DNA from 3 places in the Mesorhizobium sp. L-8-10 genome. Region 2 is predicted to be linked to each of the others. Evidence: riboswitches for the same ligand, from Rfam matches in the RefSeq annotation. Region 2 holds a riboswitch; each other region holds the start of a gene.
The links. Region 2 has a riboswitch for cobalamin ahead of JN280_RS00910 (TonB-dependent receptor plug domain-containing protein). Riboswitches for the same ligand answer to the same signal wherever they lie in the genome.
Positions count from the first base shown of each region.

Region 1: linked by a shared signal. The riboswitch ahead of bluB (5,6-dimethylbenzimidazole synthase) and the one ahead of JN280_RS00910 (TonB-dependent receptor plug domain-containing protein) in region 2 are both predicted to bind cobalamin.
Region 3: linked by a shared signal. The riboswitch ahead of JN280_RS36620 (DUF1636 family protein) and the one ahead of JN280_RS00910 (TonB-dependent receptor plug domain-containing protein) in region 2 are both predicted to bind cobalamin.

Region 1 is NZ_AP023263.1:6,503,643-6,506,878, reverse strand. It holds gene JN280_RS30440 (S41 family peptidase) at 1-514, opposite strand, end outside; gene bluB (5,6-dimethylbenzimidazole synthase) at 632-1,351, opposite strand; cobalamin riboswitch at 1,395-1,578, opposite strand; gene JN280_RS30430 (histone deacetylase family protein) at 1,710-2,636, shown strand; gene JN280_RS30425 (exodeoxyribonuclease VII small subunit) at 2,640-2,891, shown strand; gene JN280_RS30420 (pirin family protein) at 3,017-3,236, shown strand, end outside.
Region 2 is NZ_AP023263.1:205,620-208,855, forward strand. It holds gene JN280_RS00910 (TonB-dependent receptor plug domain-containing protein) at 1-1,892, opposite strand, end outside; cobalamin riboswitch at 2,086-2,296, opposite strand; gene JN280_RS00915 (FadR/GntR family transcriptional regulator) at 2,534-3,236, opposite strand, start outside.
Region 3 is NZ_AP023263.1:7,886,540-7,889,775, forward strand. It holds gene JN280_RS36610 (CbtA family protein) at 1-694, opposite strand, end outside; gene JN280_RS36615 (CbtB domain-containing protein) at 707-886, opposite strand; cobalamin riboswitch at 923-1,113, opposite strand; cobalamin riboswitch at 1,173-1,379, shown strand; gene JN280_RS36620 (DUF1636 family protein) at 1,433-1,852, shown strand; gene cobW (cobalamin biosynthesis protein CobW) at 1,849-2,886, shown strand; gene JN280_RS36630 (cobaltochelatase subunit CobN) at 3,103-3,236, shown strand, end outside.

The DNA.
Region 1 (3,236 bases), 2.2 Mb from region 2:
GAGCCCCGTCGACCGACATGACTTCGTCCCCGACCAGGATCCCGGCCCGGGCCGCTGGCGACCCGTCATAGACTTCGCTCACGAATCCAAGGCCGTTGCCTTGCCGCACGATCATGCCGATCCCGGCATAGGCGGCTTCGCCGTCGGGCGGGAACAGGCGGCGCATGTCGGCCCGCAGCGCGTAACGAAAGACATCGGCGAGCTCGAAATAGTCGATGCCGTCAGGCCGGAAGCGGCCGGTATGCGACACCTGCAGGCTGGCGAGAATGGCATCGATCGCAGTGTCGACACGCTCGGCCGGACTGGCGGCCGTGACGGGTGAGCGGGAATCCTCGATCTCGCGCCGCACCGCATCTTCAAAGCGGTCGAGCGCCGACCGGTCGTAGAAGCTGTTGACGACAAGCCGCACCGTTCGATCGAATACCGGATTCCCCGACTGCGGCAACTCGGCGGCCGGCGTCGGCAATGCCGCCAGGAAAAGCAGCAACAGGGCGCCCGCAATCTTGCTCAGCATCGGTTTCCTCCTCGCTGCCGCAATTATCTTCCCGATGGCGGCACGATCGAGATCGCGATTGACACTATTGCGTGAATACCCGGCATTGCTGCGAGGCTGCCACGAGGGTGCGATTCCTCAATCCCCCGACGCTTCATCGATCAGGCGCTTGAGCCCGCCCTCGCCGGCTCCTGCGTAGCTCTCGCTCATGATCAGCGTCGACAACGGCAGGCGCTTGCCCCAGCCCTTCGTTTCGAGGTCGGGTCGCCCAGCGAAGGTGGAGACTCGGCCGACACAGAGATAGGCGATGGGGACCACATGATCGGGTATGGCCAGCAGCCGTTTCAGGGCAGCCATATCGAGAATGCTCACCCAGCCGACCCCGACGCCTTCCGCGCGGGCTGCGAGCCAGAAGTTCTGGACCGCACAGACCGTGCTGAAGAGATCCATCTCGGGATTGTGCGATCGCCCGAGCGGCGAAGCCCTCGAGCGGGCGCGATCGCAGGTGACGCAGAGATTGATCGCGCTCTCGACGATGCCTTCCAGCTTGAGGGACCGGTAGAGCTCTTGCTTGTCCGCTTCCATGACTTCGGCTTCCCGGGTTTTTGCGGCGAGGAAGAGGTCTCGGACCTGATGTCGACGTTCGCGATCCCGGACGAGGATGAAATTCCAGGGCTGCATGTAGCCGACCGAAGGTGCGTGATGGGCGGCAGAAAGCAGCCTCGCCAGCACCGCATCATCGAGAGGCTCGTCGACGAAATGGCTTCGCACGTCGCGACGGGTGAAGATCGCCCGGTAGACCGCGTCTCGGGCGAAGGAGTCGAAGGAATTGTCGTTCTGACGGTCGTTGGTCGGCATCGCCTGTCCCCTTGCGATCGAAAACCCGCCGCCTGACCAAGCGGATGGCTATGCCTGCCGGGCCGGTCTTCTGGCTGGAGATCGTCCCGCTCCGGCGTCTTCCCGTTTCCGTGAACAGTGACGTCTTGCCGAAGCAGTCCCTCTTACAGCGCTGGGCGCGCCACGGATTTCAACCGTGTTCCCGATTCTCCCGCGTCGCCGCGGGCACCTGGCAGCGGCGGCGACCTTAGGCCGTCATTGATTGAAAGTCACCGCCCGTCACGGCCATCCCCAGGCCGGCGGGGATTTCCCCAGCGATCGTGCCATCAGCCATGCCCGGCGGTTCCATTCGCGTGGCCGGCGCACTAGATTGCGCTCCATGGTGACGCGTCTCTATTCGCATCCGATCTATCTCGAACATATAACGCCCCCCGGTCATCCAGAACGGCCCGACCGGCTGCGCGCGATCACGCGCGTGCTCGAAGACGAGGCCTTTGCCCATCTCGAGCGGGTAGAGGCGCCGCAAGGCGACCGGGAGACCATCCTCTATGCACATCCCGAAGAGTTCGTGCGTCGCGTCGAGGCGGCTGTCCCCGACACGGGGCTTGCACGCATCGACGCCGACACCTCCGTCAGCCCGAAGAGCTGGCAGGCGGCGCTGACCGCCATCGGCGCAGCCAATGCCGCGGTGGACGACGTTTTCAAGGGCGCGGCCGACAATGTCTTCGTCGCCGCTCGGCCGCCCGGCCACCATGCCGAGCGCACGACGGCCATGGGCTTCTGCCTGTTCAACACCGCGGCGGTCGCGGCGCGCCACGCCCAGAAGAAGCATGGTGCCGAGCGCGTGGCGATCGTCGACTGGGACGTGCATCACGGGAACGGCACCCAGGACATCTTCTGGAGCGATCCCTCGGTACTTTATTGTTCGACGCACCAGATGCCGCTTTTCCCGGGAACCGGCGCCTGGAACGAAACCGGCGCGGGCAACATCGTCAATGCCCCGCTCAGCCCGAACTCCGGTTCCGACCTGTTCCGCGACGCCTTCCTGTCGCGGGTATTGCCGGCGATCGACGATTTCCGGCCGGACCTCGTGATCATCTCGGCGGGGTTCGATGCGCATCACCGCGACCCGCTGGCCGAGATCAACCTGACCGAGGCCGATTTCGACTGGGCGACCGGCGTATTGATGGATCGCGCGTCGCGCTATGCGAACGGGCGGCTCGTCAGCCTGCTCGAGGGCGGCTACGACCTGCAGGGCCTGGCCTTTTCGGTCGCGGCCCATGTGAAGCGCTTGATGAAAGGATAGGCCATGGCCGGCGAGACCAATGACGACATCAAGGCCATGAGCTTCGAGCAGGCATTGGCCGCGCTCGAGCGCATCGTCGACGATCTGGAGAAGGGCGACGTGCCGCTCGACCAGTCGATCCGGATCTATGAGCGCGGCGAAGCGCTCAAGTCTCACTGCGACCGCCTTTTGAAGGCCGCGGAAGACAAGGTCGAGAAAATCCGCCTATCGCGTGACGGCAAACCCGTCGGGACGGAGCCGCTCGACGCGGAATAGCGACGGGCCTCTGAACCCGCCTGCCGTCGGCCCCTGGGGTTGGAAAAGTTTCCGGAGGGCGTAAGCTGCAACCTCGCCTTGCGGCAGCGATTGCTGCGGCGGCGCTTGAATGGCTGGAGCGACCGATGAGTTTCTTTCCCGGAAACGACCCTCAAGCCGGCGACGTCTTTGCCTGCGACGCCATCGAACTGATGGTCATTCCCAATGCGCGCGACATCGGCGGATTCGCCGTTCGCCGGGCACTGCCGACAGCGCGCCGCCGCCTCGTCGGCCCCTTCATCTTCTTCGACCGTATGGGGCCGGCGATCCTGCGGGCCGGCCAGGCGCTCGACGTGAGGCCGCATC
Region 2 (3,236 bases):
CCGAACACCTCCTCGTAATCCTCGTCGAACAGATTATCGACGCGCCCGTAGGCCTCGAAATGATCGTTGAACCTGAAGCTGCCGCCGAAATTGACCACCGTGTAGGCCGGCATCGCGATCCGCGCGGGCAAGGGACCGCGGAAGTCGAAATCCTCCATCGTCCCGTTGTACACCAGTTCGCCGAACACACGGGCGCGCTTCTCGTGGAACACATAGGCCGCCGTAAGCGAAGCGGAGTGTTCAGGGCGGCGCACCTCTTTCAGGCGCGGTCCGCCCGCGTCGGTCTGCTCGCTGGACGATGTGTAGGTATAGGTCGCCGCCGCCGTGAAACCGTCGAAGAGATTGACGGTGGCCGCCACTTCCACGCCCTCCCGCTTGCTCTTCCCGCTGCGATTGATCGGGGTCGACGGGTAGGTCGGCGGCCCGCCATAGACCAGCGCGATCTCGTTGCTGAGGTCCTGGTTGAAATAGGTCACGTCGGTGACCAGCGCCCCGCCGAAGAAGCCCTGCTCGATGCCGACATCCCAGCCCAGGCTCTCCTCCGGAACGAGATCAGGGTTGCCGACGAAATTGTCGGGCACATAGCCGAACTGCTCGAAGAAGGTCGGACTGGTCACGCCGGTGCCGACGGAGCTGTGCAGCCGGGTTGCCGGCGTGATCCGCCAGGCGCCGCTCAGGCTGTAGGTCGTCGCATCTCCGAAGCGGTCGTTGATGTCGTACCGGACGCCGGCGTTGACATAGAAGCGATCGAGGAACTCGCCGCGATACTCGCCGACGAAGGAGTTGGTGTTGCGCTCGAAGGTCTCGCTGAGATGGCTGGGCGTAAACGTCTCCTGCTGCCATTCATAGCCGCCGGTCAGCTGATGCTTGGCGTCGAGCATCGCTGATGTGTCGAAGGAATAGGAGGCCTGGTAGGTCCCGTTGTAGCGGTTGCCGTCGTTCCAGGTGGTCAGGCCGCCGGAAAAATCCTCGCGATGAGCGTCGCTTCCGGCAAAGCGCATCTTCTGGGTGAGGGCGCCATCGAAGGACACATGGGTCGCGCCGAGCGAGCCGAAGAATTCCTGCGTCGCGGTGCTGTCCGGACCGTCGACCACCTCGCCATAGGTCGGGCTGCCCCAGCTGTAGTCCTGCGGGTCGACGTCGCTCTTGCGATCGACATAGCGCAGCGTGCCGTCGACGGTGAGCGCCGGCGACACGTCGGCCGCGAAGCGGCCGTTCAGCGTGGCGTTGCGGTCGCCGTCCTTCTCCGTGCCGTAGTCGGAAATGTTGAAGCCGCCGGTGTTGCGGAAGACCCCGGCGAAGGCGGCGTCGAAATTCTCGCCGCCGCCGCTCAGCGACACCCCGCCCAGCCAGGTGCCGTCCGTGCCGACCTCGCTGCGTGCGCTGCCCTGGAAGTCGTTGCGCTCGCCGCGCTTCGTGATGATGTTGACCACGCCCGCCAGCGCGTTGGCGCCCCAGAACGTACTCTGGGGACCGCGCAGTATCTCGATGCGGTCGATGTCGTCGGCGACCAGGCTGCCGAAGTCGAACTCGCCGCTCGACGTCTCGCCGACGTCGACGCCGTCGACCATGACCAGCAGCTGGTTGGCCTCGGCGCCGCGCACGCGCACCTGGGTGAAGCCGCCGAAGGACCCGCTGCGCGAGATGGAAAAGCCCGGCACCAGACGCAGCGCGTCGGCGACATAGCGGATCTGGTTCTGCTCGAGCTGCTTGCCGGTGATGACCGTGAAAGCCCTGCCCGACTTCTCCTGTTCGATCGGCGTCAGCCCGTCCGTGACGAGGATCTCGTCGAGCTGGCCGACCTCATCCGTCTCGGCCGCGGCCTCCTGCCCCTCGGCATTGCCTGCGAGCGCCAGCACCAGCGTGCCCGCCGCGATCATGGTCCTTCTCATTTCCGCCCCCGAAATCATCTGGCAGGGCGAGTGGAGCCGCCCCGTGGTTTGCGATGAACCGCAGGCGAGAATCGGCGATGGTCTCAATGGCAGGCACGTGCATCTTCATCCCCGGCCGTCTCCGGCATGCGGCAACACTTTCTCAAATGTCACCGCCACGGACGACCGCGCCGGAACACACCCCGTGTCCAGGCATGGGTGACCGGAAAAGGCAGGTCTCCTGACTTCCGTGTCCTCGCCGGTCTTCCGCCTTCCCGGCCGCGCGGACGCGGCCAGTGGCCTAGTGGAAGATGGCTCAACGGTTACAGTTGCGGGGGCAGTCGCGGATTCGGCCAAGCGTGCCGGCCTCACCGTGTTCCCTTTTCATCCGCCTTGCGGGCGGAACCAGTTCCGGCCGGCAAGCTATCGACGGGCCCGGCCGGCGTCAACCTCCGGTTGGCATTCTTTCCACCGGGGAAGAGGCCGCTCCGGCTTGCCGGAGTGTGCTTTTCAGCCCGATATAGTGCGCAAGCGCGGACACGATATCCCCCACGCTGGCGTGGAGGAGAGGCAACTGCCAAGTGTACGGCGAAGGCAAGTCCGTTGCGCATTGCGCTACCGGGAACGCGCCGCCCGCTTCTCAATCCCGAGGGAGGCTGCTATTAGCTCGAGGAGAGGGGGTGGCGTTCGTTTGCCGCCAGGCTGCGCGCACCGTTCTTCTGTTCGGAGCGTTCTATCGCAAGCCGCAAATACTCCGCGCTGTTGTCGATATGCGCGCGCATCAGCGACTTCGCGTGCTCGATGTCGCACGCTCTTATCCTGTCATATATTTCGGCATGCTCGGCGTAGGCCGCCTCGTAGGATTTGGTCGGAACGCTGCTCGTCACGCGAATGACTTCGGTCACGAGCCCATAGAGATTGTCATAGAAGACGGTGAGGATCGTGTTGCCGGCGGCCCGCACCAGCGCCCTGTGAAAGGCCGCGTCCGCGGCGGTAAAGCCGGAGAAGTCCTTGTTCCTGCCCGCCTCCCGCATATCGGCCAAGGCCTTTTCGACATCGTCGAGTTCTGTCGGCCCGCCGGACATGAGCAGTTCGAGAACGTTTATCTCGATCATGCGGCGCACGACCATCAGTTCGGTAAGATGACGCGCGTTCGTCGACAGCAATTGGCGCACGGTCGCGGCCAGCGTCCCGAGAAACTCGCCCACGTCGTCGCGAGCCACAGTGGTGCGCTCGCCATGCCGTCGCCGCACAAGGCCCTTCGTCTCGAGTATCTGCATCGCCTCGCGGACCGAGCGGGTCGAAACGCCGAATTCCCGCGCCAGATCGCTCTCGGAAGGCAACTTCTCGCCGACCGATAGTTCA
Region 3 (3,236 bases), 770 kb from region 2:
CCAGCACCAGCCAGAACAGGAGATTGGTGATGGTGGTCGCCACGACGAATTCGTGGTGCAGGTCGGTCGGAACAGGCGTTTCGTGGCTTGTCGGCTGCGGCGCACCGATGACGTGCGGCGCCACGATCAGGGCGACGCCGACCAGCGCGAGGACCGCAGAGCGCCGGAACGCGATCATGGCCAGCCCGGCTGCCGTCGCGGCGACCGTTCCGATCCACCAGACCTGACGATCGAACAGGTCGGCGGCCGGCATGGCGGGCAACTCCGGAGGCAGCCCGAGACCTGGCGCGAGCGTGAAGACGGCAAAGCCGGCGAAGCCCCAGATGAGCCCCTGGCGCCAACCCGCGATACCGCCGGCGAGTTCGGAAGCCGCCAAAAGGATCAGAGCGAAGCCGATGCCGCTCACGACGTTGGCGACGGTGGTATAGGCAAAGCGCTCGAAGCCGTCGGCCGGCGCCCAGGCGTCCTCGCCATGTTCATGCACATGCGGGGCGGCCTCAGCCGGCGCCTGGGCGGCCGCGCCGGCATCGGCCGGAGCCGCCGCGCCATGATCATGCGCGGGCTCGGCATTCTCGAAAGTCTCCGCCTTCAGGATCAGCGGCACGGTGGCGTAGGCCTGCAACGCCGCGAGCACGACGCCCGCAACGAGCCCGGCCAACGCCGCGATGAACACGACGTTGCGCAAAACGGTCATGACGGGACGCCTTTAGTGGCAGGGAAACGCCATCGAATGGCGATAGTCGTGCGCGGCATTGTGGACGGCCTCCATGGGAGAAAAGCCGAGAAAGCCGATGACGAAGATGCCAAGAAGGCCGGCCAGCGCCAGCTGCATGAGGCGCGACTGCGTGGAAGCGGAGGCGCCAAGTGTCGTGGAAGCCGTGTTCATTCCAAAATCCTTTCGCCCTCCACCCGAGGGCATCGAACCAAATGCGCGTCGCCGGCAGGTCTCCTGGCTTGCGGCTCTGCGCTCCGGTCCGCCTTCCCGGGACGAATCCCAGTGGCATCGGGCAAGAGCTTGCCGCATACAGTTGCGGGGGCAGCCGCGGCCTTGGAAAAATTCCGTACCGCATTCCCTCTTGTTCCCTTGCGGGAACCGTCGACACTGGACTCATAACCCAAAACGGAGGCCCGGCAAACCTTATTTCCGACGCGTTGACAGCCGGATGCGACGCAGCCTAAATGCGCTCGACGGTCTCCTCTGAGCAATGAGAGGAGCTAAGAGGGAATGCGGCGACGGGCCGTTGGTCCGGAATCCGCAGCTGTCCCCGCAACTGTGAGCGGCGAGCTCCTTGCCCGATGCCACTGGGGCGCGACCCCGGGAAGGCGGAACGGAGCGCCGAGCCGCGAGCCAGGAGACCTGCCGTCAAGGATCAATCCTGCAAGCCTGGCGGGTGTCCCGGGCAAGGAGCACGGTTTGGAATTCGACGAAGCGATTGCCGCCGGTGATCCGTGCGTCGAGGCATCGGCCTCGGCGGCGCCTCAGGACATCGTCACCATCATCGTCTGCAGTTCGTGCCGCGACGCGACCGGTACCGACGCGCGACCCCGGCCGGGCGAGGTGCTCGCAAGTGCGACGCGAGCGCAGAACTCCGCTTCCGACGTCCGTGTCGAAGAGGTCGAGTGCCTCGGCAACTGCAAGCGGCGGCTGAGCGCCGCCCTGACCAAGCCGGGCGCCTGGAGCTATGTGTTCGGCGACCTGAGGCCGGAGGCGGCCGGCGACCTGGTCGCGGGCGCGCAGCTCTTCCACACCTCCACCGACGGGCTGCTGCCCTGGCGCGGCCGGCCCGATTCCCTCAAGCGCGGGCTCGTCGCCCGTATACCGCCTCTCGCATTGTTCAAGGACAAGACATGACCGCTTCCGCCGATCGGGTCCCCTGCACTGTCGTCACCGGCTTCCTCGGCGCCGGCAAGACGACGCTTATCCGCCATATGCTCGAAAACGCCAACGGCAAGCGGCTCGCCATCATCGTCAACGAATTCGGCGACGTCGGCATCGACGGCGAGATCCTCAAGGGTTGCGGGATCGAGAGCTGCCAGGAGGAGAACGTCGTCGAACTCGCCAATGGCTGCATCTGCTGCACCGTGGCCGACGATTTCGTGCCGGCGCTCGACCAGATCCTCTCGCGCTCGCCGAAGGTCGACCACATCCTCATCGAGACGTCAGGGCTGGCGCTGCCGAAGCCGCTCGTCCAGGCCTTCCAGTGGCCGGCCATCAAGGGGCGCGTGACAGTCGACGGCGTGGTGGCCGTCGTCGACGGGCCGGCGCTCGCGGAAGGCCGCGTGGCCGCCGACATGGATGCGCTGCAAGAGCAGCGGCAGGCCGACAGTACGCTCGACCATGACGATCCCGTCGAAGAGGTGTTCGAGGACCAGGTCGCCTGCGCCGACCTCGTGATCCTGTCGAAGAGCGACCTGCTCGACCGCGACGCCGCCGCGCGCGCCAGCGCCCTGGTCGAAGGGCATCTGTCGCGGGCGGTGAAGATCGTGCCGTCGACGAACGGCAAGGTCGATCCCTCGATCCTGCTTGGCCTCGGCCTCGCGGTGGAGGACGACATCGAGAATCGCAGGACGCATCACGACGACGAACTCGATCACGACCATGACGACTTCGACAGCTTCATCGTCGACCTGCCTGTCATCGCCGACCCGGAAGCACTCGCCAGGCGCGTTACCGCGGTCTCCGAGGCGGAAAACGTGTTGCGAGTGAAGGGTTTCGTCGACGTCGCCGGCAAGCCGATGCGGCTCCTGGTGCAGGCCGTCGGCCCGCGCGTCTCGCATTATTACGACCGCCCCTGGGCGCCGTCCGAGGAACGCCGGAGCCGGCTGGTGGTGATCGGGCTGAAAGGGCTCGACCGCCCGGCGATCGAGGGTATTCTTGCGGGGTGAGGACGAGCTTTTGATGAAACCTCCGCTTCGCGAGCCTCTCTCCCCCCTTGAGGGGGAGATGGCTGCGCAGCAGCCAGAGGGGGTTGTTGCGGCCGTGCGCGACGTCGTGCTTTCACAACAGCAAAGATTGACCTCGCGCGCTGCCGGACTGACCCCACCCGGCCGCTGCGCGGCCACCCTTCCCTCAAGGGGGAGGGGAACACAGGCCCATCCCTGATGCATATCCTCGCGACCACCACCGCATCGCTCGATGACCTGATCGAGCCCGTCGATCTCAGGCAGACGCCGGCGGAGATGGTCGCATTGTCCTTCACCGACAGCGACCTCGCGGCCCTCGCGACCGCATGGAA